Regions from separate parts of the Neorhizobium phenanthreniclasticum genome, predicted to be linked through region 2. Evidence: riboswitches for the same ligand, from Rfam matches in the RefSeq annotation. Region 2 holds a riboswitch; the other holds the start of a gene.
What was found. Region 2 has a riboswitch for thiamine pyrophosphate ahead of thiM (hydroxyethylthiazole kinase). Riboswitches for the same ligand answer to the same signal wherever they lie in the genome.
Positions count from the first base shown of each region.

Region 1: another riboswitch for thiamine pyrophosphate. It lies ahead of thiC (phosphomethylpyrimidine synthase ThiC); the one in region 2 lies ahead of thiM (hydroxyethylthiazole kinase).

Region 1 covers NZ_JBEAAL010000035.1:13,401-18,078, forward strand. Annotated here, with positions in the region: gene thiC (phosphomethylpyrimidine synthase ThiC) at 310-2,121, opposite strand; TPP riboswitch at 2,216-2,347, opposite strand; gene ABK249_RS29655 (acyl carrier protein) at 2,528-2,779, shown strand; gene ABK249_RS29660 (acyl-CoA dehydrogenase family protein) at 2,779-3,960, shown strand; gene ABK249_RS29665 (amino acid--[acyl-carrier-protein] ligase) at 4,015-4,678, shown strand, end outside.
Region 2 covers NZ_JBEAAL010000025.1:15,617-20,294, reverse strand. Annotated here, with positions in the region: gene thiD (bifunctional hydroxymethylpyrimidine kinase/phosphomethylpyrimidine kinase) at 1-703, opposite strand, end outside; gene thiE (thiamine phosphate synthase) at 700-1,335, opposite strand; gene thiM (hydroxyethylthiazole kinase) at 1,332-2,135, opposite strand; TPP riboswitch at 2,177-2,274, opposite strand; gene ABK249_RS25375 (heavy metal translocating P-type ATPase) at 2,387-4,612, shown strand.

The sequences.
Region 1 (4,678 bases), on a different contig from region 2:
CTCTGCCCTGCCGAGCATCTCCCCCTCAAGTGCAGGGGAATTGCATATGACAAACATGCTATGGCTTCCGTGGAATGATGAAGCGGGCAGCATGCTCGATTCCCATATGCGATAGCCCTCCCCTCAAGTGGGGGAGATCGGATCGACGCACCGGCTTCCTCAAACAAGCCCGCTTCGGTTAGATCGACGGCCTGCTGCCCAGCAAACGCTAAATGAGGCCAAGAGGGGGCGGGCATGTGCTTGAATCCTCAGGTCAAGCACAGCAATGAGGAATACCTCCGCCGGAAGATCGGCGGAGGCTTTGATGCATCAATCCTTTCCGACCGGCATGTAGAGGTCGCCGCCGTCGCGGTATTTCGCGGCCATCGCCTCCAGCCCCTCCTTCTGCGCTTCGGCACGGATGTCGTGCGAAATCCGCATGGAGCAGAATTTCGGACCGCACATGGAGCAGAAATGCGCCACCTTGTGTGCCTCCTTCGGCAGCGTCTCGTCATGGAAATTGCGCGCCGTTTCCGGATCGAGCGACAGGTTGAACTGGTCCTCCCAGCGGAACTCGAACCGGGCGCGCGACAGCGCATCGTCGCGGATGCGAGCGGCGGGATGCCCTTTGGCAAGATCGGCCGCATGCGCGGCGATCTTGTAGGTGACGACGCCGACCTTGACGTCGTCGCGGTCCGGCAGGCCGAGATGTTCCTTCGGCGTGACGTAGCAGAGCATGGCCGTGCCGAACCAGCCGATCATCGCCGCACCAATGCCGGACGTGATGTGGTCATAGCCCGGCGCGATATCGGTCGTCAGTGGCCCAAGCGTATAGAACGGCGCTTCGCCGCAGACCTTCAGCTGCTTGTCCATGTTTTCCTTGATCTTGTGCATCGGCACATGGCCGGGGCCTTCAATCATCACCTGGCAGTCCTTCGCCCAGGCGATCTGCGTCAATTCGCCGAGCGTTTCCAGCTCCGCGAACTGCGCCGCATCGTTGGCGTCGGCGATCGAGCCGGGGCGCAGCCCGTCGCCGAGCGAGAAGGAGACGTCATAGGCGCGGCAGATGTCGCAGATCTCTTCAAAGTGCTCGTAGAGAAAGCTCTCCTTGTGGTGATGCAGACACCACTTGGCCATGATCGATCCGCCGCGCGAGACGATGCCGGTGACGCGGTCGACGGTGAGCGGAATGTAGGCAAGCCGGACGCCGGCATGGATCGTGAAATAGTCGACGCCCTGCTCGGCCTGCTCGATCAGCGTGTCGCGGAAAACTTCCCAGGTGAGATCCTCGGCAATGCCGTTCACCTTTTCGAGCGCCTGGTAGAGCGGCACGGTGCCGATCGGGACCGGTGAATTGCGGATGATCCATTCGCGGATATTGTGGATGTTGCGGCCGGTCGAGAGGTCCATCACCGTGTCGGCGCCCCAGCGGATCGCCCAGACCATTTTCTCGACCTCTTCCGCCATCGACGAGGTGACGGCCGAATTGCCGATATTGGCGTTGATCTTCACCAGGAAGTTCCGGCCGATGATCATCGGTTCGGTCTCCGGGTGGTTGATATTGGCGGGGATGATCGCCCGGCCTGCGGCGACTTCCTGGCGCACGAATTCCGGTGTCACAAAGTCTGGCACGTGCGCACCAAAACTTTCGCCATCGCGGGCAAGTGCTTCCTTGGCGGCCTGCCGTCCGAGATTTTCGCGGATGGCGATGAACTCCATTTCCGGTGTTATGATCCCGGCCCGCGCATAGGCGAGCTGGGTGACGGCCAGGCCTGCTTTCGCCTTCAACGGAGCATTGCGGACCGGGAATTCCGGCGTCAGGCGATCGCCGGTGACGAAGCCGTTGTCCTCCGGCTTGACGATGCGTCCCTCATAGGTCTCCACGTCGCCGCGGGCCTTGATCCAGCTTTCGCGAAGACGCGGCAGGCCGGATTCAATGCTGATCGTCGCGCCTTCGGCCGTATAGGGACCGGATGAGTCATAGACCGTCACCGGCGGTTCGCCGGAGGTCGGGTGCAGCGCGATCTCGCGCATCGGCACGCGGATGTCGGGATGAAGGACTCCGGGCTTCAGGACCTTCTTCGAGGCGGGAAGCGGGCCGGTGGTGACGACCGGGGTAAGCTTGGTGGTCGCGATATTCATGGTTGAGGCTCCAAGGTTTGACGTTTGGAGACCCAGTCCGGTGTTGGAATGATGGAAGAACGCCTTGAGCCGGAGCGGGAATCCCGCCATTGAGCCGTGAGCATCCGCACCGTCCCTACGCCAGTATGAACTGGATCAGGTTCAACGGGTCACTGCGCCACAATCGGCAAAGCCGTATTGCCCAGCAGTATCTCAGCCCCTTGCCGGGACCCCCCTGGTGAATCCGGACATCAGAAACCGGAGCAGCCCTCCTGTCAAGCCAGTTCGGACAGATGCCGATCGATTGGATTTTAGCGAATCCCGCAGCCCGATTTTCAGCATGTTTCTTACCGGAATCTTATGCTTTCCGGCCTAAACATCCCGCCAGCGATGAACGCTTGAGTTCCAATTATCGGGAGACGTCGAGATGAACGAGACCATTCGCGAACTGCTGGCGAAACTGGGCAATCTGCCGGTCGCCGTGACCGAGCTGGAAGATGGCGCCGATCTTTATGCGGCGGGCCTTTCTTCCTTTGCATCCGTGCAGCTCATGCTGGGCCTCGAAGAGGCCTTCGACATCGAGTTTCCGGACAACCTGTTGAACCGCAAGTCCTTTGCCAGCATCTCGGCGATCGAGCAGACGGTATCCCACATCCTGAAAGCCAAAGAGGCCGCGTGATGAGCCTTGCCGCTGTCGCAACCGATATGAGCCTCGGCGCACGCGCCCATCGCGTGGCGAGGGTGGCCGCCGATTTCGCCGATTCCGTCGACCGCGAAGGCCGCTTCCCGAAGGAAGCCGTCGATGCCATGAAGGCCGAAGGCCTGCTCGGCATCCAGATCCCCGCAGCCTTCGGCGGCGAGAGTGCGACGACGCAGGAGCTCGCGGAGATCTGCTCCATTCTGGGACAGGCCTGTGCCGCGAGCGCCATGGTCTTCGCCATGCACCAGATCAAGGTTTCGAGCCTTGTCGAGCACGGTGCCGAGAGCGAATGGCACAGGGATTTCATGCGCGAGCTTTGCGCTCGCCAGCTTCTCGTCGCCTCGGCGACGACGGAGGCCGGCATCGGCGGAAACCTGCGCAATTCCATCTGCGCCATCGAGATCGACGGCGACACCTGCCGGCTGACCAAGGATGCGACGGTGATTTCCTACGGGGAGCACGCCGACGCGATCATGGTCACCTCCCGCGCCCGTGCGGACGCGGCTCCGGGCGATCAGGTGATGACCGTCTTCAGGAAGAGCCAGTATATGCTCGAAAAGACCGTCGACTGGGATACGCTCGGCATGCGCGGCACCTGCTCGGATGGTTTCATCTTCAAGGGCGAGGCGCCCGCGGCACAGGTCTTCCCGAAGCCTTTCGCCGAAATCGCCGCACAGTCCATGCTCGCAAGCTCCCACCTGCTGTGGAGCGCCGTCTGGTACGGTATCGCCGCCGATGCGGTGCTTCGCGCCCAGGCCTTCGTGCGCGCCGCCGCCCGCAAGGCGGGCGGCTCGCAGCCGCCCGGCGCGTTGCGGCTGGCCGAGGCCTCGAACCTGCTGCAGCTCCTGAAGGCCAACATCCTCTCGGGCCTCAGGGCCTACGAGGATGCCAAGGCGGATCCGGACCAGCTTTCCTCCATGGCGTTCTCGATCGCCATGAACAACGTCAAGCTCGCCTCCTCCGAGACGATCCTGACGATCATCAACCAGGCGATGATCATCTGCGGCATCATGGGCTACAAGAACGGCACGCCCTACAGCCTCGGCAGGCACCTGCGCGATGCCCATTCCGCCCAGTTGATGATCTCCAACGACCGCATCCTCGGCAACACGTCGACCATGTTGCTCGTGCAGAAACCGGACACCAGCCTTCTCGGCTGACGCCCACTTCGTCAAATGAATTGCCCTTCAAATGAATTGATTGAGGTGAAGCCAATGGACATGCAAGTTTCCTTTCTCGACCGCCTGTTCGATGCAGGCCTTCTGATCGAGACCGGCGTCGACGGTCTTTACGGCCGAAGCGGCCAGTTCGAGGACGTCATCGCCGCTTTCGAGCGACTGATCGACAGGGTGGGCGGCGCCGATGGTGCCGAGGCCATGCGTTTTCCGCCGGGCATGAACCGCGAATTCTTCGAAACCAGCGGCTATATGAAGAGCTTCCCGCAGCTTGCCGGCACGGTGCATTCCTTCTGCGGCAGCGAGCTCGACCACATGAGCCTCCTGAAATGCATGGAAGTGGGCGAAGACTGGACCAAAGGCCAGGAGGCGACCGATATCGTACTGACGCCGGCCGCCTGCTACCCGCTCTACCCGACGGTCGCACGCCGCGGCAAGCTGCCGAAATCCGGCGGCCTCTACGACCTGCAGAGCTATTGCTTCCGCCATGAACCTTCGAAGGATCCGGCCCGCCAGCAGCTTTTCCGCATGCGCGAATATGTCTGCATGGGGACCGAACAGCATGTGACGGACTTCCGCCAGCGCTGGATGGACCGCGGCGTCGAGATGATGACGTCGGTCGGTCTCGACGTGACGATCGACGTGGCCAACGATCCGTTCTTCGGGCGTGCGGGGAAAATGCTGGTGAATAACCAGCGCGATC
Region 2 (4,678 bases):
TCGCGACGGCCTCGGCCGGTGAGGCGCCCTTGGCGAGTTCCGCGGCGATCGCGCTGGAAAGCGTACACCCGGTGCCGTGTGTGTTCTTCGTCGCCACGCGATTTCCCTCGAACCAATGGATGCCGGAGGCATCGGCCAGGACATCCGGGCTGTCACTACTTTCAAGGTGACCGCCCTTCACCAGTACCGCCTTCGGACCGATTTTACGCAGGCGTTCGGCCTGATCGGCCATTATCTGGCGGGTGGTGGCGAGGGGTTCGCCGAGCAGGGCGGCTGTTTCCGGCAGATTGGGTGTGACGACGGTGGCAACCGGCATCAGCCGATAGGTGACGGCATCCATCGCCTCCGAAGCAAGCAGCGGGGAGCCTCCCTTGGCGATCATTACCGGGTCGAGCACGATCGGCAGGCTATCGCGATAGGGCTTGAGCACATCCGCAACCGTTTCGGCAATCTCGGTATTGGCAATCATGCCGATCTTTACCGCATCCACCCGCACATCCGCGAAAATGGTGCGGATCTGCTCCGCGACGAACTCGGCAGGCACCGGATGCACACCCGTGACCCCTTGCGTGTTCTGCGCGGTCAGCGCCGTCAGCACGGCCATGCCATAGGTGCCGCGTGCCGAAAACGTCTTGAGGTCGGCCTGAATGCCGGCGCCGCCGGAGGGATCGGAACCGGCGATGGAAAGAATATTGCGGATCATGCGCGTGCCCTTTCGATTTCCTCGGCAATCCTGCGGGTGGCGGCTTTGGGGTCCGGCTGGCCGCAGATCGCGGAGACGACGGCGATGCCTCTCGCGCCGGCGGCAAGTGCTGGGCCAGCATGCTCCGCCTTGATTCCGCCTATCGCAACAGCCGGCACGGGGGCTGCTGCGACGATGCGGGCAAGTCCGTCGAAGCCGATCGGCTGCTTGTGGTCCGGCTTGGTGACGGTCGCAAAGACCGGGCCGATGCCGACATAGTCCACGACGGAGGTATCGATGCGTTGCGCCAGTTCCTCGGTTTCGACCGAGAGACCGAGGATCATGTCCCGGCCAATGCGCTCGCGGGCGATAGCCGCGACCATGTCGCTCTGACCGACATGCAGGCCTGCGGCACCGATTGCGATCGCCGCCTCGACATCGTCATTGACGATCAGTGGCACTCTGGCGCCGGCAAGCGCTGCCTTCAGGGCACGGCCGGTCTCGATGATCTGCGCCGTATCCGCGTGCTTGTCGCGGAGCTGCACGATCGTAGCGCCGCCCTCGACGGCAAGCCGGGCAGTCTCCACCATGCCGATTTCGCGGCAGAGATCGGGATCGAGGACGAGATAGACGGAAAGGTCGAAATTCTTCATGCGCTGACGATCCTGGCTTTGGTATCGAGCGTCTCGGGCGAAAGTGTTGCAAGGCGATCGAGAAAGAGGGGCAAGAAGGAGCCTGGTCCGGCGGCACTGATAGCCGCTTCCTCGCCAGCGACCGCGAACATGGCGAGTGCCGCCGCCGTCGCCTCGAACGGTCCTTCCGGGTTTGCCGCCGCAAAGGCGCCAACGAGGCAGGTGAGCGAGCAGCCGAGGGCAGTGACGCGTGGCATCAGCGCTGAACCGCCCATGATGCGAACCGAGTGCTGGCCGTCGGTGACGAAATCCACTTCACCGGTAACCGCGACGATGGAGCCGCTCTGCCGGGCAAGCGCGATCGCCGAACCTTCCGCCGCCTCGGTCGGATCGCCGCTGTCAACGCCGTGGCCGCTCGACTGGCTGCCTGCCTGCGCAATGATCTCGGAGGCATTGCCACGCACGATCGTGGGTTTCAGCTTCATGAGTTCGGCGACAGCAGCGCGGCGGTAGGCGGTGGCGAAATGGGCGACCGGATCGAGCACCCAGGGCTTGCCGGTTTCGCCAGCGGCTTTCGCAGCTTCCTTCATGCCAGCCAGGAAATCCGGCGAAAGCGTTCCGATATTGATCGTCAGCGCAGATGCGATACTGGCAAATTCGCCGGCCTCCTCTTTCGTATGCACCATGGCGGGCGAGGCGCCGGCAGCGAGCATCACATTCGCCGCGATATTCATCGCCACGAAATTGGTGATGTTCTGGACAAGCGGATTTTTCGCACGCATCGCAGTCAGCAATTGGCCTGGAGTCTGTGTGGTCTGCATTCTCGCCTCGTTCGGCGGGGCAGACGCATGGGTTCTTCTGATCGAAGAACCGAACGACTCCCTCCGCCAGCATGATCTGGTTCAGGTTCAAAGGGTACTTCTCAGCCCAGCTTTACGCCGGACGCCCCTGTCTGGGACAAGGCTTACCGCAGATCGGCCTGCGACCGCCAGCGAATTTTTCTGAAAAATACCCTTGAAGCTCTAGTGGCTGGAGGTTGTAAGGAAGTGCTCGATCCCGAAAGGAAAGAGAAATGGCAGCGACAAATCAGGCTCGGTACAAGGTTGGCGGCATGGATTGCGCAAGCTGTGCGACCAAGATCGACACGGCAGTGCGTCGCATGCCGGGCGTCGAGGATGTGTCAGTATCCGTCGGCGCCGGCACGATGACAGTGAGCCATGACGAAACGAGCGATCTGGGCGCGATCGAGAAAAAGGTGACCGGGCTTGGTTATTCGCTGCGGGCGCTCGGCAGGAAGACGCCATCCGCGACGGTGCATGAGCATGATCACAATGGCGGGCACGATCACAGCCATGACCATAACGACCGCAGCCACTCCACACATGGCGCCAGGGAGATTGAAGGCCTTCATGGTCACGACCACGGGCCGACGGAAGGACCGTGGTGGAAGAGCGCCAAAGGCCGGCTGACCATCGTTGCCGGTGCGGCGCTCGCAATTGCCTACGGGCTCGGCCATGTGGTGCCGGCCTATGACACCTATATATTCACTGCTGCGATGCTGATCGGCCTCGTGCCGATCGCCCGTCGCGCCGTCATGGCAGCCCTTGCCGGCACGCCGTTTTCGATCGAGATGCTGATGACCATTGCCGCCGTCGGAGCGGTCGTCATCAATGCCTCGGAAGAGGCTGCCGCCGTCGTCTTCCTCTTCCTCGTCGGCGAGCTTCTGGAAGGGGTCGCAGCCGGCAAGGCGCGCCAGAGCATCCGCAGCCTCACGGCGCTGGTCCCGAAGAACGCGTTGCTGGAGGTGAACGGGCAGACCCGTGAGGTGCCGGCCGAGAACCTGGCGGTTGGCTCCGTCATCCTCGTGCGGCCAGGCGACCGGATTTCGGCGGATGGCGTCATCGTCGCCGGCACGAGCGCGGTCGACCAGGCGCCGGTGACGGGGGAAAGCACGCCGGTCGTGAAGGGCGTCGGCGATAAGGTTTTCGCCGGCACGATCAACGGCGATGCGGCGTTGCGCGTGCGGGTGACGGCTGCCGCGGAGGACAACACGATCGCCCGCATTGTCCGGATGGTCGAGGAGGCGCAGGAGAAGAAGGCGCCGACCGAGCGTTTCATCGACCGTTTTTCACGCTATTACACACCCGGCGTCGTGGTGGTCGCCGCTCTGGTTGCCATCCTGCCGCCGCTTGTGGCCGGTGCCGCCTGGGGGGTGTGGATCTACAAGGGCCTGGCGATCCTGCTGATCGGCTGCCCCTGCGCGCTGGTCATCTCGACGCCGGCTGCGATCGCTGCTTCGCTTTCCTCCGGTGCCCGTCGCGGCTTGCTGATGAAGGGCGGTGCCGTTCTGGAAACGCTCGGCAAGCTGACGGCCGTGGCGCTCGACAAGACCGGAACGCTGACCGCCGGCAAGCCGCAGGTGACCGATGTGATCGCCTTCGGCCACAATGCCGAAGACGTGCTGCGTTACGCCGCGGCGCTTGAAACCGGCTCGAGCCATCCGCTGGCCGTCGCGATCCTCGCCAAGACGGCGGAGGATGAAGTGGATATGCCGGCTGCGACGGATGCCAAATCCCTGAATGGCAAGGGCGTCGCCGCCACGGTCGAAGGCCAGGAAGTCTTTCTGTGTTCGCCAAAGGCGGCGGCCGAACGGGTATCGCTGCCGATGGCCCATTCCCGGCGGATCGCCGGCCTCAACGACGAAGGCAAGACCGTGTCCGTGCTGATCGTCGGTGGCGTCCTGGCCGGCGCGATCGCCATGCGCGACCAGCCACGCCCCGACGCCATGGCGGGACTGAAAGCACTCTCTGACGCCGGCGTGAAAACCGTAATGCTGACGGGCGACAATGCCCGCACGGCGTCTGCAATCGGCAAGGAACTCAACGTCGAGGTGCGAGCCGAGCTGATGCCGGAAGACAAGAGCCGCATCGTCGGCGAACTGAAGCGTGAGGGTTTCGTGGTCGGCAAGGTCGGTGACGGCATCAACGATGCACCGGCGCTTGCTGCTGCGGATGTGGGGATTGCGATCGGCGGCGGCACGGATGTCGCGCTTGAGACTGCCGGTGCGGCCGCGCTGCATGGGCGGGTCCTGGACATCGCCGACATGATCGAACTCTCGAAGCGGACGATGCGCAACATCTACCAGAACATCACCATTGCGCTCGGCCTGAAGGCGGTGTTCCTGATGACCACGATCCTCGGCGTCACCGGGCTCTGGCCCGCAATCCTTGCCGATACCGGCGCGACCGTGCTGGTCACCCTTAATGCGCTTCGTCTGCTGCGGATCAAAGCTGTCTGACGTTGACTGAGGAACATCGGTACATGCCGAGGGTTATGGTCTGGGAAACCGAAGACCATGAGGAGG